Regions from separate parts of the Microcoleus sp. FACHB-SPT15 genome, predicted to be linked through region 4. Evidence: riboswitches for the same ligand, from Rfam matches in the RefSeq annotation. Region 4 holds a riboswitch; each other region holds the start of a gene.
The links. Region 4 has a riboswitch for cyclic di-AMP ahead of ntrB (nitrate ABC transporter permease). Riboswitches for the same ligand answer to the same signal wherever they lie in the genome.
Positions count from the first base shown of each region.

Region 1 (5,831 bases), on a different contig from region 4:
TCGCACCGTAGACTTCAAGAACACGTTGATCATCATGACTTCTAATATCGGTTCTAAGGCAATCGAAAAAGGTGGTAGTGGTTTCGGCTTTGACTACTCCGACAACGAAAATGAGGCACGGTACAACCGTATCCGTGAACAGGTGAATGAAAACCTTAAATCATTCTTCCGCCCTGAGTTTCTCAATCGCCTTGACGAGATTATCGTCTTCCGTCAGCTAACCAGAGATGAAGTTAAGCAAATCTCTGACATCATGCTCCGTGAAATCTCAATACGCTTACTTGAGCAGGGAATCACGCTGGAAGTCACTGAACGGTTTAAAGACCACTTGGTGGAACAAGGTTATGATGTCAACTACGGTGCAAGACCGTTACGTCGCGCCATCATGCGCCTCCTGGAAGATAGCTTAGCTGAGGCAATGCTCTCTGGTCAGGTAAACGATGGAGACACAGCATTGGTTGATGTTGATGCTGATGGTCAAGTGAAGGTATTGCCTAGCAAGCGCCAAGAGTTGTTGCTTCAAGCTGTTGGCTAAGATTACCCCCTCTATCTGCTAGTTAGGCAATAAAGACAATTCAACTCATCCGCTCTTGATGCTATGTAGCTAATACAAGAGCGGATTTTTTTGACAATTTCAAAGAAACATTTCAATCAGAAAAGAAACATTGCAGTCAGAGAAAATCATTGGCAAGACTTGCTAATGTGGAATTGAACCTTGAGACTGGCAACTTCCGTAGCTTTTAGACAATCTCTTCTGTCTAGGAAGATTCCAGGAAAAATTAAGTTAAATAGCATTAAGAGGGTTTTAATCGTGGCACAAACCTATGGGTTAGAGCGTGTTTCTGACAAACTGCAACAGATACTGAACCAAGAATCACGTAACCCTTCAGCGGATAGGAGAGATGAGGTGGCAACCCTAATAAATTCTGAGCATTCTATATCTTCCTACAATGCCTGTGTTTGGTGGGATGGCTGCTACTACTGTCAGGATGAGAGTAAGAATTGGTACTGCGTTAAATGCTGCTTCTTTTAGCGATCGCATAGATTAAACACCCAATAAATCTGTCTTGTTGTTGCATTTTAAGTGGCATAGTTGGGGTGTAGGGGAGAAGGAAGAGTTTTCGGTCTACGGCTTGCTTCTCACCTATTTCATGCCCATACATGGAAGCATTAAGTTTAGCGTCTTCCCTGATTTGGGTTCTTGACAAACGCCGAATCTTATCCTATATTTTAATTATTCTTTTTCCAGTGGGTAGCCTAATTTTTATCTGGCAAACGTAATCGTTTCAGAACGCCAGATAAAGAGCGGAGGAACCAAATCGTGGGGCTAATCTTGTAACCAAGAGAGACACCTTCCAGTCTTAGCCCGTCAGCTAACTCCGTCGGCAATGGGAGGAGCACCATAGGCATAAGCTTTTACAAGCCGTAGTCCTTGGGTCTCCTAAGCAGATATCTGTAACATCAGTTGCAGGGATATTCTGCTGCCTGACCCACCTCGTAAACCGCTACAAACTAATGGAGGTTAGGGCAATGATGAGTTACAAGGAATGGAATCTAGTCACGAGCGAAGAATTAAACGGTATCGCTATTGACTATATTGACCCAGAAGGACATTCTTACAGTGCGCCGTTCTGCTTTTACACGCTTGAAGAAGCCTTGAATTACGGTAAACTTTGCATCGACCAATCAATTCGATCCAAGACTTCGGTAAGCGATCGCATTGAGACCGCTAAAGAAGCAATGAGCAATTAGGTTGTATTACGCTATAATTGTTCTTTCGGTAAAAGAGTATGTCTCTTTTCATAGAAGCACTACTCCTGGTCTAAGGGTGTTGTAAGAAAAAACAAAGCTTACTTTGGGTGTATCTGCAAAGTGACTGAGTTTACTTTGCATAAGTAGGCTGAACACAACTAGCCAAGCTATTGTCATAGCTTTACTCCTGGTTTGGGTAGATTGGGAAACGACTGGTACTGTGTCAGCCTATATTTTTGCAAAATCTACAAATAGGCTCATAGAGCTATAAGTCAAAAGCCTCGGTGTAAGTACCGAGGTTTTTTGTTGTCAATATGCATCCCTTCTGCCCTCTGCCTTCTGCTATAGCTACTTGCCTGACTCACTTGAAAGGTTGTTCATGCACAGACTGTTTCAATTACTCCTCAAATTCTGCATAGCTTTTATTCTTGTTTTTTGTGTTACGTCTGCCTGTCAAGCACCGTTGAGCGAAGTTACCGAACATGAAACTCCTCCTTATGGTTCTTCTAGAGGCAATGAGGGAAAAGTTTCTAGTGCTGACGTAATTTATCAAGCGTTTGATATGCGGCTACGGGAGGTCAAAAAACAACTTCCTGAGCTTCAAAAGCAAGGCTTTACCTACATCCAAGTTTCGCCACCTCAGAAGAGTAATCCAGCATCCGATTGGTGGGCGCGATACCAACCGATTGACCATACTGTACTTGAAAGCCCTTTAGGGAATGAAAAAGACCTCAAAGCACTCATTGATTCTGCCCATAGTCGGAAGATGAAGATAATTGTCGATGTGGTTCTCAATCACATGGCGAACTATGGTGAATATGTCAAAACATTGAAGTATCCTCGCTTCTCATCCCAGGATTTTCATCCCAAAAATTGCATCGACTACAGTAACCGCGCTTCCGTTACACAAGGTTGGATTAATTGTAATCTTCCTGATTTGAATACCAATTTGCCTCATGTTCGACAAGAAGCCAAAAATTACCTGAAGAAACTCTTGGCACTTGGTGCTGATGGTTTCCGGTTTGATGCCGCAAAGCATATTGAACCTGACTACTTTCGTGATGTACTGACAGTAGTACCAGCCGATAAATTCGTTTATGGTGAAGTGATTGGACAAACACTTGAAGAAAGCAACGAATATACAGGCGTATTTTCAGTAACAGACTTTCATCTAGTGAGTGCAATGATTGAGGCTTTTAGTTTAGGCGGTGATTTGCGATCGCTTATCAATCCAGCAAGTTCGGGAAAAGCCCTACCGGGAACAAAAGCTGTCACGTTTGCCCAAAACCATGACATAGCAACCAATCAAATCGGCTTCAAATTTTCTAGCCAAGAAGATGCGATGTTAGCCAATGCTTTTGTCCTTGCTCGTCAGGAAGGATTCCCGATTGTCTACCGTGATGATGTACAGAATTCGATTACCAAATCCGGTGTTTACTTCCACCATAAAATGATGGGTGAGGCGCAATACTTTCGTAATGGTAATGAAATCGCACCAGGTGCCGATAATCCCAATATGCTTTTTATTGAACGTGGTGATAAGGGTTTTGCAATCATCAATAAAGCTGGCACATTTTTTGATGTGAAGGCGGCAAAAATGCCAGGTTTAGAAGTTGGCTGTTACCAAGAACTGCGCTATAACTTTACGATGGCAGTTGGTAAAGGTGGTGATGGTCAAAAATACATCACAAGATGGGGGACAAAACAAAGGGGAGGCATTCAAGTTAGCCCCAGAGATGTACTCTTTTTTGTGCCAACCTCTACAAGTAAATGCCAATGATATTTAATACTTCTTCAACTTTCCTAGAAGCGATTAAAGTTCAAGGCTAACATGGGTGAAACTGCCACTTGGAACCGTGGCAACGGTTAGCATTCTAATTGTTGGGGGAAATGCTTATGCCCGCTAATGCTCCGTTACACTCCAAGCCGTCGCTAGGAGGCTTATATGTCAAAACTGGCGAAAAACAGTTAGTCTTCCCGCTGAAACATACGAAAGTTCTTAGCAAAATTGCCGGAAATCTGTCACGAGTAGAGGTGACGCAGACCTTTGAAAATCCCTTCACTGAACCATTAGAAGCCATCTATGTATTTCCGTTGCCAGATGAAGCGGCAGTGGATGACATGGAAATTAAAATTGGTGAGCGTGTTATCAAAGGCAACATCAAAAAGCGGGAAGAAGCCAAAGAAATTTATGAACAAGCGCGACGAGAGGGGCGAACGGCTGGGCTTTTAGAGCAAGAGCGAGACAATATTTTCACCCAATCGCTAGCGAACATCAAACCCGGTGAAGCAATAGACGTTACCATCCGCTACACCGACAGCCTGAAATTCACAGGTGGCGACTATGAATTTGTCTTCCCGATGGTTGTTGGACCCCGATTCATTCCTGGTACACCGATTGATGAAAGTGGTGATACTGACCAAGTTCCCGATGCTTCGCGCATCACTCCGCCTGTGATACCTCCTGAAACTCGTTCTGGGCATGACATCGGTGTGACAGTGGAGATTGATGCGGGTGTGCCAGTTCGTAATGTTCGCTCCACTTCCCACCAACTCACAATTGAACAGGATGGACAAATTGTGCGGGTGAAACTGGGTAAGGAAGACACCATTCCCAACAAAGACCTGATTGTGCGTTATCAGGTGAGTAGTGACAACACTCAAGCAACGGTACTTAGCCAGTCAGATCAACGAGGCGGTCACTTCGCGGTTTATCTTATCCCGGCATTGGACTACCGCAGCAATGAGATTGTACCCAAGGATGTCGTGTTCCTGATGGATACTTCTGGTTCTCAACATGGTGACCCCTTACTGAAATCTCAGGAATTGATGCGTCGGTTTATCAATGGGCTAAATCCTGACGACACGTTCACGATTATTGATTTTTCTGATACCACGACTCAGTTATCGACCCACCCTTTGCCTAATACAGCGCAGAACCGTACTAAGGCAATTAACTACATCAATCAATTGCAAGCGAATGGGGGCACCTACTTACTCAATGGCATTCGTGCAGTCCTGAATTTCCCTGCCGCACCAGCAGGGCGTTTGCGGAGTATTGTGCTGCTAACAGATGGCTACATTGGCAATGACAACGAAATTCTTGCCGAGGTACAACAAAAGCTGCAACCGGGAAATCGCCTTTATAGCTTTGGTGTCGGCAGTTCACCGAACCGATTTTTGCTCAATCGCATTGCAGAGATTGGTCGAGGAACGTCTCAAATTGTCCGCCATAATGAACCGATAGAGGATGTTGCCGAGAAGTTCTTCCGCCAAATCAATAATCCTGTACTGACGAATATTCAAGTTGCGTTTGAAGGTACAGGGGAGGCAGTAATTTATCCTTCTGCGCCTCCTGACTTGTTTACCCAAGAACCGTTAGTTTTGTTTGGGCGAGTTTCCCCTTTACCAGAAGACGATTCGGTTGGTACGCTCCGCGTTACAGGGACGGCGGCACGTGGAACTCGTTACGAAAAGACATTTAACCTGAATTTTGAGAAAGCTGGCAATCCTGCCATTGCCCAGTTGTGGGGACGGGCGCGGATTAAATACTTGATGCAGCAAATGTTCGGCTATGAAACGAAGACTGGGGTTGAGGCAGTTACGAATACAGCTTTGATGTATCAGTTGTTATCACAATATACAGCCTTTGTTGCTGTGAGTGATGATGTGCGTGTCGATCCAGAACGCGAATCTATCTCAATGCAAGTTCCTGTTGAGATGCCCCAAGGCGTTAGCTATCAGGGAATTTTTGGCAGCGCTAATGTTTCTGGTATTCAGCTCCAGAGGGCGAAGCTTCGTGCTTATGGCTTAGCCGCACCGAAGTTTGAGAGTTTCGCGGCTCCAGAACAAGAGTGTCTAGATGCATTGGATACTACCTTAATTGATCCTGGGATGATTGATGATGAGGAAGTTACCTTAATCGGTCAAATGATTGATGATGAGGATTTGTCTTCTTCAAGATCAGTGAGAAGTAATGCCCAACTGCAAGTCGTCATCGTCACGGGATTGGATCAAGCAGCAGTGGCAGATCTAACGCGACATCTACAACAACTAAATTTACCTTCTGGATTCAGTGG
Region 1 is NZ_JACJNU010000053.1:223,531-229,361, reverse strand. Features, by position in the region: gene H6F98_RS20055 (ATP-dependent Clp protease ATP-binding subunit) at 1-535, shown strand, start outside; gene H6F98_RS20050 (hypothetical protein) at 1,014-1,208, opposite strand; cyclic di-AMP (ydaO/yuaA leader) riboswitch at 1,283-1,403, shown strand; gene H6F98_RS20040 (hypothetical protein) at 1,531-1,752, shown strand; gene H6F98_RS20035 (alpha-amylase family glycosyl hydrolase) at 2,132-3,532, shown strand; gene H6F98_RS20030 (VIT domain-containing protein) at 3,643-5,831, shown strand, end outside.
Region 1: it holds a riboswitch for cyclic di-AMP, as region 4 does, so the genes downstream of both, H6F98_RS20040 (hypothetical protein) here and ntrB (nitrate ABC transporter permease) in region 4, are expected to answer to the same signal.

Region 2 (5,831 bases), on a different contig from region 4:
CAAACCCCCCATCCTACAGATCCAGCAGTGGCAATTGCTTCAGACACAATTTTTGCCCCAATTGATGATGCTGCTGCGACTGGCGAAGTTGCGTCTCGTTGTGATGTCATTACGTTTGAAAACGAATTTATTAATCTGCCAGCTTTGATGCCGTTGGCACAGCAGGGTGTTTGCTTTCGCCCACGCCTAGAAGCCTTAGCACCGCTTTTGGATAAGTATGATCAACGCTGCTACCTCGAAGATATTGGCTTACCTCAGCCAGAGTTTATGACACTTGCGGGAGACGTTGGCAATGAGGAATTAGTGTCTCCTGCATCCTCTCTTGCACCAATGAACCTAAGCGAGTTAGAGTTTCCGCTCGTCCTCAAGGCGCGACGCCACGGCTATGATGGGCAAGGCACGTTCATTGCTAAAACTAGCACTGACTTACAGGAGATTTGGAAAAAGCTAGGATATGCGCCTGTACTCCTAGAGAAGTTTATTCCTTTTGAACGAGAGTTAGCGGTGATTGCTGCACGTTCTGTTACTGGGGATGTGGTGGTTTACCCGGTGGTAGAAACTCAGCAGGAAGAACAAGTTTGTCGTCGTGTTATTGTTCCGGCTGAGATTAGCTTAAGTGTTGTAGAAGAGATTAAGGCGATCGCACAAACCCTTCTCAACAGTCTTGATGCTGTCGGAGTCTTTGGGATTGAACTTTTTCTCACTACGAGTGGCAAGGTATTAGTCAATGAAGTGTCGCCGCGCACTCATAATTCCGGGCACTTTACCCTTGATGCTTGTGAAACGTCTCAGTTTGAACAGCAACTGCGGGCAGTTACAGGTTTACCCTTGGGAAGCCCTGCACTGAATTGTGCTGGTGCCGTCATGGTAAATCTTTTAGGTTATGAACACTCCCAGAGTGACTACCTCGACAAACGGCAAGAGTTAGCGAGTCTGCCTGGGGCTTTTGTACATTGGTACGGGAAAACTGAATCCCGTCCCGGACGCAAATTAGGTCATGTCACCGTTCGATTGGACTCTCAACAGGTAACTGAGGCACAAGCCGTTGCTAAAAAAATTGAATCCCTCTGGTACAGCTGATATGGCAAACGGCAGAAGGCACAAGCAAAAGTAACCTATTTTAGGAAAGGCAAAAGGTCGAATTCTTGACGAATCTCTAAAAGTGAACGATCAAGCAATGGTTCAAAATCGAGAAACGGCACAAAGCACTCCCGCTTACGTGACTTTGACCACATTGAAATCAATTCTGGCAACAGTTGCGGCAATACAAAGAAGATAGAGGCATATAACCAGATCACCCCATGCTCTTTTATCAAGTCGTCGTACATCACACGAATCGCAGGGCTGATAGTTGGATCTTTGATTGTGCGTAGGTGATCACGAAACTTGTAGTTGCTAGTCCACCAAGTTAGTGGGAGAATCTTGAGTTCGTCATACATACCTGTATCACAACCGTATACAACGTGTGAAACATCATGCGCCAGCAAAATTTTTGCAAACTCCGGAGGCAGTTTTCTCGGATCGGTGACGTTCGGATTTAGAGCATAGTATTCCTCTAGCCCATCCCGAAGAGTCTGAATGCTATTTTTGTCCGTGTAGTGAGGGCGGGACATTGTCTTATCGGCTGATCTATTTCAATACGAAACAGTTTCGTAAATAATGGTAGCACTCATGAGTGATATCACCAAAAAATTGCCGGGAAGACCCCGTAGTACTCAATCCCATCAAGCGATGTTGCAAGCAACCCTAGAATTGCTGGCGGAAGTTGGTTTTGAGGCGATGAGTATTGATGCGATCGCAACTCGCGCTGGCGTGGGCAAGACAACCATCTATCGACGCTACAACGGCAAAGAAGAACTAGTTGCTGATGCAATTGAGAGTGTAAGGCAAGATGTTGTAATTCCTGATACTGGTAATCTTTGGAGCGATATTGATGCGTTAATCGAGAATGCTGCCCACACCACGCTTAGTTCTCTGGGGCGACAGACTGTTGCAATGATTATCAGCAGTGCATCAAGCAACTCTCAGTTTGCTGAAATTTACAGGACAAAGTATCTACAACCTCGGCGACAAGCCTTTGCTATTGTGCTGGAACGGGCAAAAGCGAGACATGAAATTCAGGCAGATTTAGATCCTGGGCTAGTCTTCGATGTAATGAGTGGGATTATGCTTTATGCACTAATGTTTCAACCTACTACTGAATCGTGGGAAGGCTACGTTCGTCGTGCGTTAGGTCTGTTCCTGAGAGGGGCTTCTAATCGCTCCTAAAAATTTTACGCCTTGACCTCTTGACAAAAAGATTCAGGAACCTTTAACGTTTGATTTAATTGAACTAGGTAGCCTAATCTTGTCTGGTACTCATACCCATCGTTGTAGAGTAAGAGCCAGCTTAGAGCGGAGGAACCAAATCGTGGGGCTAATCTCATAATTTGAGAGAGACACCTTCCAGTCTTAGCCCGTCAGCTAACTCCGTCGGCATTGGGAGGAGTACCTATGACACAAGCTTGATCTAAGCCGTTGTCTTAAGGGTCTCCTAAGTGTAGGGCTGTAACTTTCAGTTACAGTCTTATGCTCCTGCCTGTCTCATCTTGTAAACCCCTACAGATTAACAAAGGCTAAGACGATGACTTATAAAGAATGGAGTCTGCTCATCAAAAAAGAGCTGAACCGTATCGCAGTTGACTATGTTGACCCGTCAGGACAAGTCTACAGTGAACCGTTCTGCTTTTATACTCTTGATGAGGCATTAAGCTACGGCAAAATGTGCATTGATCGTTCAATTCGCTCAAAGGTATCTGGCAACAAAGGAATTGTGGCTGTTCAAAACTCAGCTATTGGTTAAGTAATCGTTGGGTGTCCTGGGCTTCTTAAGGAAGGGCGTGTGTCTTCTAGGGGAAATGTAGCTAGGTGAGTAAGTCAGTGAATAATCAGGACAGCGATAGAGGCACTTCATTAAAACCGAGGTCAGTGTGATAAAACACAGGTTCTTGTTACCTAAATGTCAATTTGGGCAACATTGTACTCTTGAGAAATTTACATCTCACGAAAGATTTTCTCCCCTCAGGTAAGGTGCTAAGATAGCAAAACCAAATTCAGTAAGTCAGCCTAATCCAGTCTTGCATTTACAACATTCACTAAACTGTAATGCGATCGCTGGAGCGGAGGAACCAAATCTTGGGGCTTATTTCTGACCTTATCTCTTCTTAAAGTAGGAGACAAAGAAGAAAGGGACATCTCTCAGTCCTAGCCCGTCAGCTAACTTCGTAGGCATTGAGAGGAGACTGAAGAGTCAGCATTTTCTACTAATATGCGTGAACTCTTTCAGTGTCCTTGGCTGGTATCTGTTCGCTTCGTTGTACCTGCCTCGGCCTGAGAAAAGGGTTGTAGTAATCTGAACCTCTGGTGTCTGAGGCAGGAAAAGTTGCTGTTAAGTAAAAAAGTCACATGTTCCTGACTCAAAAGCATCTTGTAATCCAAGAAATTGACAAAGTTTTGGCAGATTATCCAGAACACCCTTATCAAGCTGCCTTCTCGATTGAGGAATTACGCCAAAAGTTAGTTAATCATGTTCTTAAGCATATCCCTGCTGACTGCAAGGTTATGGAGATTGAACAGAAACAACTGAAGAAACCAAATTCCCTATTCCTCACCAAGGAACAGCGGTTACGCATTGATGTTTTGATTCGTGGGAGTATTCTGCATCTCCTCCGAGAAAACGCCGACTGGATTGGTCATCGTATTCATCAAGCGAATAACTAATTTAGGAAAATTACGGCTAAAAGTCCACTGAAAACTAGGAGATTCAGACATGATTGAAAAGAAATACCTTTACAACAAAGGGGTGAGCTACAGAAGCTTCTTTGTTTGCCCAATCGAACACTCAAACGGTTACACCTACAGATGTCTTCGTCCTCAAGATAGCCCAGAAATTCAACTGGGAGGGGGCCTGTTTGCCAGTATTGCGGAGGCTCTAGAAGCTGGGAAGCGATACTTAGATCGGGAGTGGCAGTATCAGCATGAACTGAGCCATTACAAGAGATTGTTAGACACTCAGACAATTTCCAACGAAGAGTATCACTTGAATAAGTGTTCCCTTGATCAAGCGATTTGGGGACTATCCTAAGCTAAAGAGCCTTTAAACTGCTGATTTGAGTCATTGGTTGTTTGTACAAAAAAATAAGCTGTTAAGCATTTAAACTGGGTATTAGCAAAACACCAAACCCTTACGCCTGAATCTTGACAGCGAATCTAAATAAGTGATTTAAATGCTGAACAGCTTATAAACAACTAATAACAACCAACCCGAAATCCAATATCCTTTAGGCGTGGGATGAGTTAATGACCAATCGCTGAATCTGGTCAGCATTCAACTGTTCAACATTGCTGAAAACGACAACAGCACCCGCTTCTTTGAGGATTTCCTCATAGGCAGTGCGGCGTTCTCCTGTTTCCTGAACGTGAGGCGGTAGGATACCAACACCAATCCAACGGCGTTCAGGATATAAAGCTTTAGCTTTCTCAATGGTGTACATATCTGCTACGGTGTCCCCCACGTAGATAACTGATATCTCACCGACAACTGGATATCGCTGTTTGATCTGCTCAATTGTTGCGACTAAACCCGTGGGGTCAGGCTTACCTGGAGCATCTTCCATTGCAAGGAGGACTGGCGACTGAAGACCGAGGCGTTTTTCTAATACATAAGTCGCTGAACCTCGTGTCGCACCGCTAAAAAAGCCCCACAAGATTCCTGCCTCTGTTAAGTTCTCTAGGTAGCGAGGCTGTAAGAGCAGTGGTTCAGTGCAGATATATCCTGTCCAATTTTCCGGATTTGGTCCTCGGTAGCGAGACTGAAAGAAGGCAACAAGGGTGTCATAGTCGAGAGCAATTTGCGATCGCTCCTGACCCTGAGCTTCAAAGTAGCGGTAAACTAGCTCCTGAGATCCTTCCCAATCGTTGTTCCAAATCCCCTCTGCTTTTAAGTCATCAATTTCTATCGAGGATGGTCGATAAGCGCCCCCCGTGAAATGCTCTACTGTATCAGCGAGCGCACGTCGGTAAGAACCACCCACATCACGCACAACACCATCAATGTCGAAAACAACGATCGCGCTTGAGTTGGCAGTAGGTGTTGTTGCTGTTGGATTCGTCACGTTGCAAATCTCAAATCGGCTGATATTTTAGAAAACGCAGTAGGAGAATAGTTCTCAAACGAACTTGTACATTTTGCCAAGTGCTAAAGCTTTTTGCTCTCTTGTCGCCAAGGCTTTTGACATCTGCCCTACATTATTTCTCAGTTGCTTGAACCGTAGGTTAAGATTAAGAGTTGTAATGTAATCGAAGGAAGCTTGGGTGTCCTTGGAGGTGTGATTGTCGAAATTTATTTTAAAAGTTCTTTGGTTGGATGAGAACGTTGCCCTAGCAGTTGATCAAGTAGTAGGCAAAGGCACTAGCCCGCTGACTTCCTACTTTTTCTGGCCTCGTGCTGATGCGTGGGATCAACTAAAAGACGAGCTGGAAAAAAAGCACTGGATTGATGAAACGGATCGCGTTGAGCTACTTAACAAAGCCACAGAAGTGATTAACTACTGGCAAGAGGAAGGTCGGCGTCGTCCAATGTCTGAAGCTCAATCAAAGTTTCCAGAAGTTACCTTTACTGGCAGTGCATAATCAAGGTAAAAGGTGAAATACAAAAGGCAAAAGAGAGAAAATTTTTCTTCCTTTTGCCTTTTTGTTTTTTACGTTCAAATCATCCCACCAGAGGCTTGAAAGCGAGCGCGTGCTCTTTTCAGGGCTTGAGTCGCCTGAATCTTCTCTTGGCGATTGTCGCT
Region 2 is NZ_JACJNU010000062.1:265,756-271,586, forward strand. Features, by position in the region: gene H6F98_RS25560 (5-(carboxyamino)imidazole ribonucleotide synthase) at 1-1,080, shown strand, start outside; gene H6F98_RS25565 (hypothetical protein) at 1,116-1,613, opposite strand; gene H6F98_RS25570 (TetR/AcrR family transcriptional regulator) at 1,672-2,268, shown strand; cyclic di-AMP (ydaO/yuaA leader) riboswitch at 2,373-2,493, shown strand; gene H6F98_RS25575 (hypothetical protein) at 2,624-2,842, shown strand; cyclic di-AMP (ydaO/yuaA leader) riboswitch at 3,128-3,285, shown strand; gene H6F98_RS25580 (hypothetical protein) at 3,445-3,759, shown strand; gene H6F98_RS25585 (hypothetical protein) at 3,809-4,123, shown strand; gene H6F98_RS25590 (TIGR01548 family HAD-type hydrolase) at 4,320-5,153, opposite strand; gene H6F98_RS25595 (30S ribosomal protein PSRP-3) at 5,371-5,670, shown strand; gene atpC (ATP synthase F1 subunit epsilon) at 5,745-5,831, opposite strand, start outside.
Region 2: it holds a riboswitch for cyclic di-AMP, as region 4 does, so the genes downstream of both, H6F98_RS25575 (hypothetical protein) here and ntrB (nitrate ABC transporter permease) in region 4, are expected to answer to the same signal.

Region 3 (5,831 bases), on a different contig from region 4:
TCAAATAAAATGCCGTCAGGGCGTCGCTTTGCTATCGCTTGAACGAGCTGGTAGTAGTCAGTTTTAGCTTGCTGGCTGTAAGGGTCAACAAAGGCTTGGGAGCCATCCTTGACGAAGGATAAGCTAGTCTCACCTCGACCGTTGCGAGCGAGTATGCCTTGCCGATCATAACGCTGGGCGTAGGAGTAGCCAAAATTCATCGTATACATCCAGGCATACACCCGTAAGCCCCGCTCATGACCTTTTTGAATCGCCTGAGCTAATAAATCAACGTTCTCGCTTCCAGGTGTTCGTATAACTGAGGGCCAAGGTGTTGGATTCTCTGATACGGGTAAGAGTGTCTGACCGTCAAAAAACACCTCAACGTAGACTTGGTTATAGCCTCGGTTAACAATGCGATCTAGAATCTCATCGATCGCTCCTTCACGAACATCACAAGGGTATAAGCGCAACCAAATGGCTTGGGTATTCGGCCAAGTGCGATCGCGGCATTGCCGTAAGTAGTCAGCGTGTTGTTTTAAAAGAGCTTTGTAGCGTTTACCGGAATCTGCATTGCCTTTTAGAGCGCTGACTCGTAAGTTTTCTTTTTCAGCGATCGCCGCGTTGGAGAACTGGCAATATGCCTGTGTTTGAGCTTGAGCTGTTTGCGTCAACCACCAAGACTGACTGACTAGACTACTAGTGGTCACGAGTGTGGCAACTGCGGCGCGATAGAGACGCTGTCTGTATCGCGTCCCTTTCAGAAAACCATTTGACATTCCTACAAACCACAAAAGAATTGAACGTTGGCGTCCTCAGTCTTAGCAGACTGCTAACAGATCGGCAAATATAACATTTTTCGGCTAATTTTCCTTTCGTGGCTCTGGCTCACGATTCCGGACAATCTTAAGAGGATTTTTTCACAAAAAAGAAGGGTTTGACTGCTCAAACCCTTACCCCATTGGTATTTTAAGCTTAAATTATCGCGATCGCATTTGTCTCGCTTCCTTATGACCCTCGCTTCAGAGCATTCTCGACTTGTTGAAATTCCTGCTCCAAGCGTGTCTTCAATTTTTTCGGGAGAGGACGGTTGGGATAAGAGCTGTAATGACCTGCCAGAGAATTTAATGCCGTTCGCATCGTGGTAAAGGAACTGAGTGTTGCGACAGAGCTATCCCGCCGATAGCGAGAGGCAAAGTCATTAATTTTCCCCCGCGCTTCTGCTTGCGCTGCTGCCTTCTCTGGTGCATCTTCCGGTAATTCAATCGCTGTTCTCAAACTCTGCAACAAGGCAAATGTATCCTGACGGTAATCCCCAGTCAATCCCGTGGTACTGCTGTTGGAGGAACATCCCATCAGACCAATGACAGCAACCAAGACAAGGGCAAGAAGACGTGACAAGTAGCGCTTCATATGCATGATTAACGACAAATGAAATTTCAAAATTAGAACTGATCCTATCTTGGATTGGCGCACTCAGGGATCAGTGGAAAGAGGGAGGAAGAAGTGGGGAATGGGGAGTAAGTGCAAAGGAAAAGTTACGTTTATTGAGCTTTCTACCTTTTTGACAAGGTCTGAAGAAAAGCAAAATCTGATACAGCATTGAGGAGAACAGAGAGCTATTAGTGTTTTCATGTTGCATCAGAACACTATTATTGAATTTCCCCGATTTATCCTTGAGGTTCGCCCAGTTTCCCTTCAAATCAATTTGATAATCAGCGCCTGAGACAACCTGATTTGACTGTTAGGGAACATAGATTTATAGACCTCAATTCTTTGGGTAGAAGTATGACCGTCCCATGCCTATACAGGCTTTGCCGTTGGTAAATTGTTTAATCCATGTTTCTTAGCTCAGGCGAATATCGCCATATAAAGTAGCAAATCTTCAGAAAAAGAAATTTTGTGAGATATTGATTTATTTAAAAAATACTAATATAATCATACATAGTAATAAGTCAGCCTAATTTATTTTCTGCTTCAACAAAGGTTCATTTCGCAAGCAGAATCTGGAACGGGGGAACCATTTCCTGGGGCAAATCTTCCAATTTCACTTCGTTCTGAGAACGGGGGAAATAAGGAGAAGGACATCTCTCAGTCCTAGCCCGTCAGCTAACTCCGTAGGCATCGAGAGGAGACTGAAAGTACAACACTTTAGATTTATTGTGTGTTCTCGTCAGTGTCCTTGGCTGGTAACTGTCCGCTTCGTTGCACCTGCCTGTAGACTCTGAGGAGCCGAAATTTTCGTGTCAACTCCTGGGTCTGAGGCAGGGAAGCTACCCATGAGGTGAAAATCTACTATGTTCGTGAATCAAAAGAATCGTATTGCCTTAATTTCTGTTAGTGGCGATCCAGCAGCGGAAATTGGTCAAGAAGAGGCTGGAGGGCAAAACGTTTATGTGCGCCAAGTTGGATTAGCATTAGCTCAGCAAGGATGGTCTGTGGACATGTTCGCCCGTCGAATCAGTCCTGATCAATCCGCTATCGTTCAACATGCACCGAACTGTCGGACAATCCGCTTAACAGCAGGCCCACAAAAGTTTATTGGTCGAGATACTGTCTTTAACTACCTGCCAGAGTTTGTTCAGCAATTTCTAGCATTCCAAAAACAAGAAGGTATTCAATATCCCTTAGTTCATACCAACTATTGGTTGTCTTCTTGGGTTGGGATGGAATTAAAAAAGCACCAACCTTTGGTACAGGTACATACTTACCACTCCTTAGGTGCAGTAAAGTATCGGTCAGTCAGTGACTTACCTGCGATCGCATCAACGCGATTAGCCGTAGAAAAAACCTGTTTAGAAACGGTGGATTCTGTGGTTGCAACGAGTCCCCAAGAAGGGGAGCATATGCGTAAGCTCGTTTCTACTCAAGGAACAATTGAAATGGTTCCCTGCGGCACTGATATTGAGCGTTTGGGTTCAGTTGATCGGCTGACGGCACGGGGTGAGTTGGGGATTCCTGAAGACGCGAAAGTCGCCCTGTATGTTGGACGCTTTGATCGGCGCAAGGGAATTGAGACACTAGTAAGAGCGATCGCATCCTCTAAGTTGCGTGGAACTAGTGATTTGAGATTGATCATTGGGGGTGGTGCTCGTTCGGGTGAGAGCGATGGCATTGAACGCGATCGCATTCAGAGTATTGTTAAAGAACTTGGTATAGAAGCAATTACTACCTTCCCTGGACGACTTACCGAATCCGACTTACCGATTTACTACGCCGCCGCAAATGTCTGTGTCGTACCTAGTCATTATGAACCCTTTGGTCTAGTGGCAATTGAAGCAATGGCTTGTCGGACACCCGTCGTTGCCAGTAAGGTTGGAGGCTTGCAGTTTACCGTCGTGCCAGAAGTCACAGGTTTACTTGTACCGCCCAAAGATGATGCCGCATTTGCCGAAGCAATTGACCGTATCCTCGAAAACCCCGCTTGGGGAGAGCAACTTGGGGAGACAGGTCGTCAACGGGTAGAAATTGCCATGAGTTGGGATAGTGTGGCATCCCGGCTTGGATGCCTGTATGAGAAACTAATTTCTCAAAATGCGCCTGTTTCTGCCAAAATCTCTCAAGTAGCCGCCTAAGAACTTTTAGCGCTGCATACTAATCGCCTAAAAATGTAGGGGCAATCCTTCGTGGTTGCCCCCAAAGCTGACGAGTGAACGCTGATAGCAAAGCTGCTTTATCAGTAGCTTAACCGAAGCGTCCGCTTACATAATCCCGTGTTGCTTCTTCCTTTGGTGTTTGGAAGATAACTTCTGTTTGGTCAAACTCGACTAAGTAACCCTGTTTTCCACCTTTATCAGTTGCTTTGGCATTGAAAAAGGCAGTCATATCAGCTACTCGTGTAGCTTGCTGCATATTGTGAGTCACGATCACAATCGTGTACTTCTCCTTAAGCTGGTGCATCAAGTCTTCGACTTTAAGTGTGGAGATGGGATCGAGAGCAGAACAAGGTTCATCCATCAGTAGCACCTCAGGTTGAATTGCTAGAGCGCGTGCAATACATAAACGCTGTTGTTGACCTCCAGACAGCGACAAACCACTCTGTTTGAGCTTATCTTTTACTTCCTCCCAGAGAGCGGCTTGAGAAAGGCTTCGCTCAACTAATTCATCCATATTGCCTTGATAGCCATTGATACGGGCACCAAAGGCAATGTTTTCATAAATTGACTTGGGAAACGGGTTCGGTTTTTGAAAGACCATACCAATGCGGCGACGCACGTCCTCAATGCGGTTGTCAAACTTTTTGTCGTAGAGATTTTCGCCTTGGAACGTAATTCTCCCTTCCACCCGTGCTCCAGAAATTAAGTCATTCAAGCGGTTAAAGCATCTGAGTAGTGTACTCTTACCACAACCTGAAGGACCAATAAAAGCTGTAATTTTGTTTTTGAAAATATCAAGAGAGACATCCTGAACTGCCAAAAATGAGCCATAGTAAACAGAGGCATTTACCGCTCGTAAAACAGCTTCATCTGTAGCTGTGGATGAACCATAAGAATTGGTAACTGATTTAGGCTGCATAGAATCAAGAAAGTATAGAAAGAAAAGCAGTGTTAGGAGCGAGGTATCAATGTGAGAAAAAGTCTAATATTTGATACCTAACTATCTGTTGACCTGAAACTTATTTCTCAGATAGATTGCTGTGGAATTCATTAGCAATAGCAAAATCATCAAAACGATAATTGCTGCCGCTGCATTATTATGGAAATCCGTTTGAGGACGGGAAACCCAGTCAAAAATCTGAATCGGTAGAGCTGTAAATTGGCTTTGCAATCCATTTGGGGTGAACGAAATATAGGCTAAAGCACCAACAACAATTAGCGGTGCTGTTTCTCCAATCGCGCGTGAAAGTGCAAGGATTGTACCTGTCAAGATACCGGGTAGAGCCTGGGGAAAGGTATGCTCCCGAATCACTTGCCAGCGCGTTGCTCCTAGAGCATAACCCGCTTGACGTAGACTTCCTGGAATTGCCCGCAATGCTTCGCGAGTTGCCACAATGATGATTGGCAAAATCAACAAGCTCAAGGTTAAAGCCCCGGCTAAGATACTACGTCCTCCAGTAATCGGTTCCATTAAGCGTACAAAAACGCCTAAACCCAGTAACCCGTAAATAATTGAAGGAACAGCGGCTAAGTTAGCGATGTTGATTTCGATAATCCGAGTCCAAATATTATCCGTTGCGTATTCCTCTAGAAAAATTCCAGCGCCGACTCCTAGGGGGAAGGAAATTAAAGCAACTAAGAACAACAGCCAAATACTACCTGCCAAGGGTGCCAGAATTCCAGCTCTCGCAGCACGGCGAGAGGAAAAACTAGTAAGAAACTGCCAATCCAAGCGAGGAAGACCATCGATTAGAACATCAATGAGTAAGAGTAGTAACACTATCAAGCCAACTAGGGTGGCAACAAGTGCAGTGAGCGCAAATAATCGATCAAAGTTATAGCGCTTAGGTAGGTTTAACTTGAACCTTGCATCTTCTGAGGAAACAGCTTGCGATACAGGTTGTGCGTCTTGTGCCATTAATCGTATTTCTCCTGGAAGCGACGGACAAACCAAAAGGTAAAGATGTTCAGAACTAAGGTAATCAAGAACAAGGTCATCCCGACAGCAAACAGTGTTCTGTATTCAAGCGAACCTGTTGGAATATCTCCCTTACTCGTTGCCACAATGTAGGCAGTCATAGTTTGAACAGCGACGAACGGGTTAAGTCCCAATTGCGGGTTCTGTCCAGCCGCAACGGTAACAATCATCGTTTCCCCAACTGCGCGGGAAATTGCTAAAACAAATGAAGCGACAATTCCCGATAGTGCAGCAGGTAACACAACACCTGTAATAGTCTCACGCTTGGTCATCCCCAA
Region 3 is NZ_JACJNU010000062.1:70,936-76,766, reverse strand. Features, by position in the region: gene H6F98_RS24765 (family 10 glycosylhydrolase) at 1-758, opposite strand, end outside; gene psb27 (photosystem II protein Psb27) at 988-1,392, opposite strand; cyclic di-AMP (ydaO/yuaA leader) riboswitch at 1,968-2,118, shown strand; gene H6F98_RS24755 (glycosyltransferase family 1 protein) at 2,277-3,554, shown strand; gene pstB (phosphate ABC transporter ATP-binding protein PstB) at 3,664-4,494, opposite strand; gene pstA (phosphate ABC transporter permease PstA) at 4,576-5,493, opposite strand; gene pstC (phosphate ABC transporter permease subunit PstC) at 5,493-5,831, opposite strand, start outside.
Region 3: it holds a riboswitch for cyclic di-AMP, as region 4 does, so the genes downstream of both, H6F98_RS24755 (glycosyltransferase family 1 protein) here and ntrB (nitrate ABC transporter permease) in region 4, are expected to answer to the same signal.

Region 4 (5,831 bases):
ATTAACTTCAACGAGCAGTGTGAGCCTCTAGTTGGCGATCGCGTTAAATTTGGCTTAAAAGGTGGAGAACTCAAGCTAAGACTGGAAAACGGTAGTATTCCCTATGAGTTTCGTGAGTTATCGGGTTCCTTAAAACTTTCTTACCGCCAACAAGAGCAAGACTCTCAAGATAATCAAGCGCAAAATACTGTAGAAAGTTCTGTTATCCAGAGCGAAGATAACAGTTTAGGGAAAAGGGGGACAGAACTCACTGAAGACAAAACCAATCCGTCTCAGTTGGTTGCCTTTCAAGTAACGACGAAGGGTTCACAGCAGAATCCCGCCTGGGTGTTTGAAGTAGAAACAGGTGAGCCAATTTTGAAAGGCTCAATAAACAATGTCAAGTTGGCAACCCTAAAAGCGATCGCTTTACCTTGCTATATAGAAGTAACATTTGAAGTCTCACTGAAAGATGTCTATCTGACACAGACGCAGGGACTGTGGTCGCCAAACATTAGCCGAAACCAGCTAGCAGTCCTAGAAAGAGGAATTGCCCAACTGTTGCTCAAGCGAAAACTAAAGCCTTATCTCAGTCGGCAACAACTACGATATGACTAATGAAGAATTTTGCCTAGAAGTTCAAGACCTGACCCAGCGAGTGATGGAGTGCCAAACCCAAGCCTTTCTGGAATTAGCGAGGATAGCTGACCTAAATCCGGCTGAAGATTTTGCAGGTAGCAACCTGAGCGAGGCAAACCTCCAAGGGATAAACCTTAGTGGCGCTAACCTCCGCAGTACCAACCTGAGCAGGGCAAACCTCAGTAATATCAGCCTTAATAACGCTGACTTAAGGGCGGCAATTTTGAGCGAGGCAATTTTGAATCAGGCTGACTTGAGCCATGCCGACTTTCGAGGAGCAAACCTCAAGGGAGCCGACCTCAGCCAAGTTAACCTCAGCCATGCGAATCTCACTAATGTCAACCTCAGCCATACCAACCTTAGTGGTGCTGACATTAGAGTGGCTGATCTAAGTGATGCGATCTTAAGTGATGCAAATTTGAACGGGATAAATCTGAAAGGAGCTGATCTAAGTGGTGCCGTCTTGAATGGAGCAAATTTAAAAGGGGCTGATCTAAGCGCAGCTATCTTCCGGGGTACTGACCTCAGGGGTGCGGTTTTAACAGGTGCTGACCTTAGGGGAACAGACTTGAGAGTCGCTGACCTCAGCGAAGCAAATCTTGACAAGGCAAACTTGAGAGTCGCTGACCTGAAAGTAGCTGACTTGAGTAACGCTAACCTCCGCGAGGCAAACCTAAAGGGTGCTGACCTGAGCAATGCTAACCTCAGCGAGGCAAATCTTCAGGGAGCAGATTTGAGTCATGCCAACCTCAGTGAGGCAAATTTTCAGGGAGCAGACTTGAGGCGGGCAAACTTAGAGGAAGCAACGATTCATAGTGCCGATTGGCGCAATACTAATCTAGAGGAAGCAATAATTAACGGTGCTGACCTGAGTACGACACTGCTTGAAGGGGCAACAATCAACGAGGCGACACAACTTGATGCTAAATGGCATCTAATTTGGGAAATTGTCAATCAGGGAGCAGAGGGACGAGATTTGACAGATGCTGACCTCAGCCGTGCCGATTTATCTAGGGTCAACCTTCAAGGAGCAAGATTGGTGAGAGCTAACTTGCGCCATTCTAAGTTGCTGAGGGCTAACCTCATTGACGCTGATTTAAGTAGTGCTAGCGTGAAGAATGCTGTATTTGGCAACAACTTAGGAATTTCTGAGGAAACAAAGCTGGATTTAATCCGGCGAGGGGCAATTTTTGAAGATTCGCCTGACGCTAGTGAGGTGTAAGTAGCCAGGTGCTGTTGTACTTTGCTTTGAGAGTTTCACGAGTAACTTAATTAGCGATCGCTTATTTGGAATTGACGGGCGGAATGCCGATTTTTTTAACGAGATGTGAGCGAGAAATCCCCCTGAGCCGTAGGCACGCTTGGGATGAGAGCGAACGGACTTCCTTAGCTGGAGGAAACCTCCAGCTCCAGTCCTCATCAATGTACTGGCTTGCTTTACCTCTTAGCAAAAATACTATATAGTACTAAGAGGAGGTAAATCAATGCGACACCAAGCCATCAAAGTCAGGCTATATCCAACAACTGAACAGCAAGAGATACTAGCTCAACACTTTGGCTGTAGTCGCTGGTGGTGGAACTATGCGCTCAATTTGTGCATCGGAACCTACAAGGAGACAGGCAAAGGCTTGACTCAAGTTGCATTGAACAAAATGCTTCCAGGACTCAAAAGACAGGAGGAAACATCTTGGCTAGGTGAGTGCTACTCTCAAGTCTTGCAAGCCACAACACTCAACTTAGTGACGGCTTACAAGAACTTCTTTGAACGCAGGGCTAAATACCCTCGATTCAAAGCCAAGAAAAATAGGCAGTCAATTCAGTATCCTCAGTCGGTCAAGATAGTTGAAGGTTGTCTCAAGTTTCCAGGTAGTGTTGGTGTTGTCTCTTGCAAACTGCATAGAGAGATTGAAGGCACCATCAAGACAGTAACTATCAGTCAGAATCCGTCAGGAAATTACTACGCGGCTATCTTGGTGGAATTAGAAGGTGACTACCCAACCCCGCATACTAATGGAAAAGTTGCAGGTATAGACCTGGGGCTGAAGGAGTTCGCCATTGTTCACGATGGTATAAAAACATCTAAGTTTGCCAATCCAAGGCATTTAGCCAAACACGAGCGTAACCTAAAGAGGAAGCAGCAAAAATTAGCGAGAAAGATAACGGGGTCAAATTCCAGAAACAAAGCAAGAAGATTAGTAGCTAGGGTTCACGAACGAGTTGGTAATGTCCGTCAAGACTACTTACATAAGCTTTCACGTAAGCTTGTTGACGATAATCAAGTCATCGTAGTCGAGAGCCTAAATACAAAGGGCATGGTTCGCAACCATAATCTAGCCAAAGCTATTTCTGATGTGGGATGGGGAATGTTTGTCAATTTCTTGCAGTACAAATTAGACCATGACGGCAAGGTACTGGTAGAAATTGATAGGTGGTTTCCTAGCTCTAAACTCTGCTCAAAATGTCACTATCAAATCAGTGAACTCCCGCTAGATGTTAGGGCTTGGACTTGCCCTAGCTGTGGCACTCATCACGATAGGGACGAGAACGCTAGTCAGAACATAAGAGCAGAGGGAATCAGAATGCTATCGGTCTTAGGAACTAGGACTGCTGCTGATGGAGGGGATGTGAGTCCGAAACTTGGACGCAAGTCGAAGTTGACGCAATCCCCCGTGAAGTCGGAAACTGCCTGAGCCGTAGGCACTGGCAGTAGTTCATTTCTCTTGTAATTCAATCCCTAAGGGGGTTTAAGCCGCATAAACGGTTAATGTTAACTATTACTTTAGAAGGAACAAGAATCCGGAAAAATTGTGTTATTCTTCATCCTTAACTAGAGTAAGTCAGCCTAATCCAAAAGCTTCGCCAACACGTTCATCTGTAAACAAGGTGAAGTAAGGAACGGGGGAACCATCCTTGGGGGCGTATTCTCTAACTCAGAGAGTGAGTAGAGAGGGGCATCTCTCAGCCCTAGCCCGTCAGCTAACTCCGTAGGCATTGAGAGGAGACTTCTGAAAAGATCGGCATTTTTTAGCAATGTCTTGATTTTGTCAGTTTCTCCGGCTGGTACTGCTCAGTTTTGTGTACCTGTTGTTGAGTCTGAGGCATTGCAATATGTTGTTTCAGCTAAATTTGGCAGCGATCGTCGCTGTCGCTGGACAAGCTACCTGGAAAAAAGCAAAACCAGTACTTATAAGAGATGTGGTCTTGCTGCCTGCCCTAGGGTTTTTGGGAGTAATTTTGCTGTGGTGGTTTACTGCAACATTCTTAACAGATTTAATGCCCACCCCGCTGCAAGCGCTTCTCGATAGCGCAGAATACGCCAACCCGTTCTTTCGGAAAGGCCCTGGTAATTTAGGACTCGGTTGGTTATTGCTGGCAAGTCTGCGGCGGGTATTACTGGGATTTTCGTTGGGTGCGGCTGTGGCAATTCCTTTGGGATTTCTGATTGGGATGTCCAGAGCAGCGATGCTAACTCTCAATCCTTTGATTCAAGTTTTTAAGCCTGTATCACCATTGGCTTGGTTACCGATCGCACTCGCCATCTTCAACCTGGCAGAACCTTCAGCAATTTTTGTTATCTTTATCACCTCGTTGTGGCCGACGATTATCAACACAGCACTCGGCGTATCCAGCGTTCAAAAAGATTATCTGGATGTTGCCCGCGTTCTAGAAATGCCTCGCTGGCGACAGATTACAAAAATCATTTGGCCTGCAAGCTTACCTTACATCTTCACTGGCTTGCGGATTAGTTTAGGAATTGCTTGGCTAGTCATCGTCGCTGTCGAAATGCTCACCGGTGGTATTGGCATCGGCTTCTTCGTTTGGGATCAATGGAACCGCTTAAATTTGAGTTCTGTGTTCTTGGCAGTGGTTGTGATTGGTGTAACGGGGCTAGTGCTTGACTACATTTTGGGCAAAATTGAATCTCTAGCCACTCACCGACGACCCACTGCAACTACCAACTAGAACTACGCCTCACTGACATTGCGTCAGTTTCAGCTACAGTCATAGCTGAATCGTTACTGCTAGCCATTCATCATAAGAACTAACAACATTAGTGATACCGCCATGAATTCTTTGAACCGACGAAGATTTCTTGAACAAATGGGTGCATCGGCAGCAGGATTCGCCTTGTCGTCTTGTGCCATCAAGGGAGTTACCGCACCCTACGGACTCTCGAAAACTGCCGAAGCCGTCGAACCCGTTGTAGATCCCAGCAGCCTGGAAAAACCCAATCTTACAGTAGGATTTGTCCCTGTTAATGACTGTGCGCCATTTGCGATCGCCTGGGAAAAAGGCTTCTTTCGCAAATACGGACTAAACGTCACCCTAAGCCGCGAGGCAAGCTGGGCAAACTCCCGTGATGGCATCATTTTTGGGCGTCTTGATGCCTCACCCGTTGTCTCTGGGGCAGTCACCAACGCCAGAATTGGTGCTGAAGGGGCACGTCATGCGTCGTTGTGTGCTGCCATGACCATTCATCGGCACGGCAACGCCATGACCATGAACAAAGCTATGTGGAACTCTGGGTTACGACCTTGGAACACATATAACGGCAACTTAGAAGAATTTGGGAAGAATTTTCATGGCTACTTTCAAAGCCTACCTCAAGAGCAACGCATCTGGGCTGTGGTTTTAAGTTCTTCCATCTATGAGTACTTTGTCCGCTACTTATCTGCCTCTGTTGGGATTAATCCAGCCGAGGAGTTTCGAGTCATCATCATTCCACCGCCCCAAATGGTCAATAATGTGCGGATTGGCGCGATGCAAGCTTACATGGTCGCAGAACCCTGGAACACGAGAGCGATCGCTGGTAACGAAGGTGTTGGCTTTACCTTTGCCCAAGGGAAGGAAATCTGGTATGGACACCCAGATAGATTGCTTGGGGTTATGGAATCCTTCATTGAGGAAAATCCCAAAACCTACCGAAGCTTGGTAAAAGCAATGATTGAAGCTTGCCAGTATTGCAGTAACCCCAAAAATCGTCCTGAAGTCGCCAAATATATTACTAGTCCCTCCTTTACAGGTGCTAAACCGAAGAAGAAAGATGCCCCAATCGATAAATTCACGGCACCAGCAATTGTTGGGGAATACAACTACGGCGGTTTTGACGGGCAAAAGCGCATGGCTAATGACCCTTACAGCACCATTTTCTTCGATTTGCCTGATAAACTTGCCAACATCCCAGGCAACCATTCCACATTTCTTTGGCAATC
Region 4 is NZ_JACJNU010000038.1:94,513-100,343, forward strand. Features, by position in the region: gene H6F98_RS13280 (hypothetical protein) at 1-597, shown strand, start outside; gene H6F98_RS13285 (pentapeptide repeat-containing protein) at 590-1,840, shown strand; gene H6F98_RS13290 (RNA-guided endonuclease TnpB family protein) at 2,103-3,308, shown strand; cyclic di-AMP (ydaO/yuaA leader) riboswitch at 3,466-3,623, shown strand; gene ntrB (nitrate ABC transporter permease) at 3,727-4,581, shown strand; gene H6F98_RS13300 (ABC transporter substrate-binding protein) at 4,684-5,831, shown strand, end outside.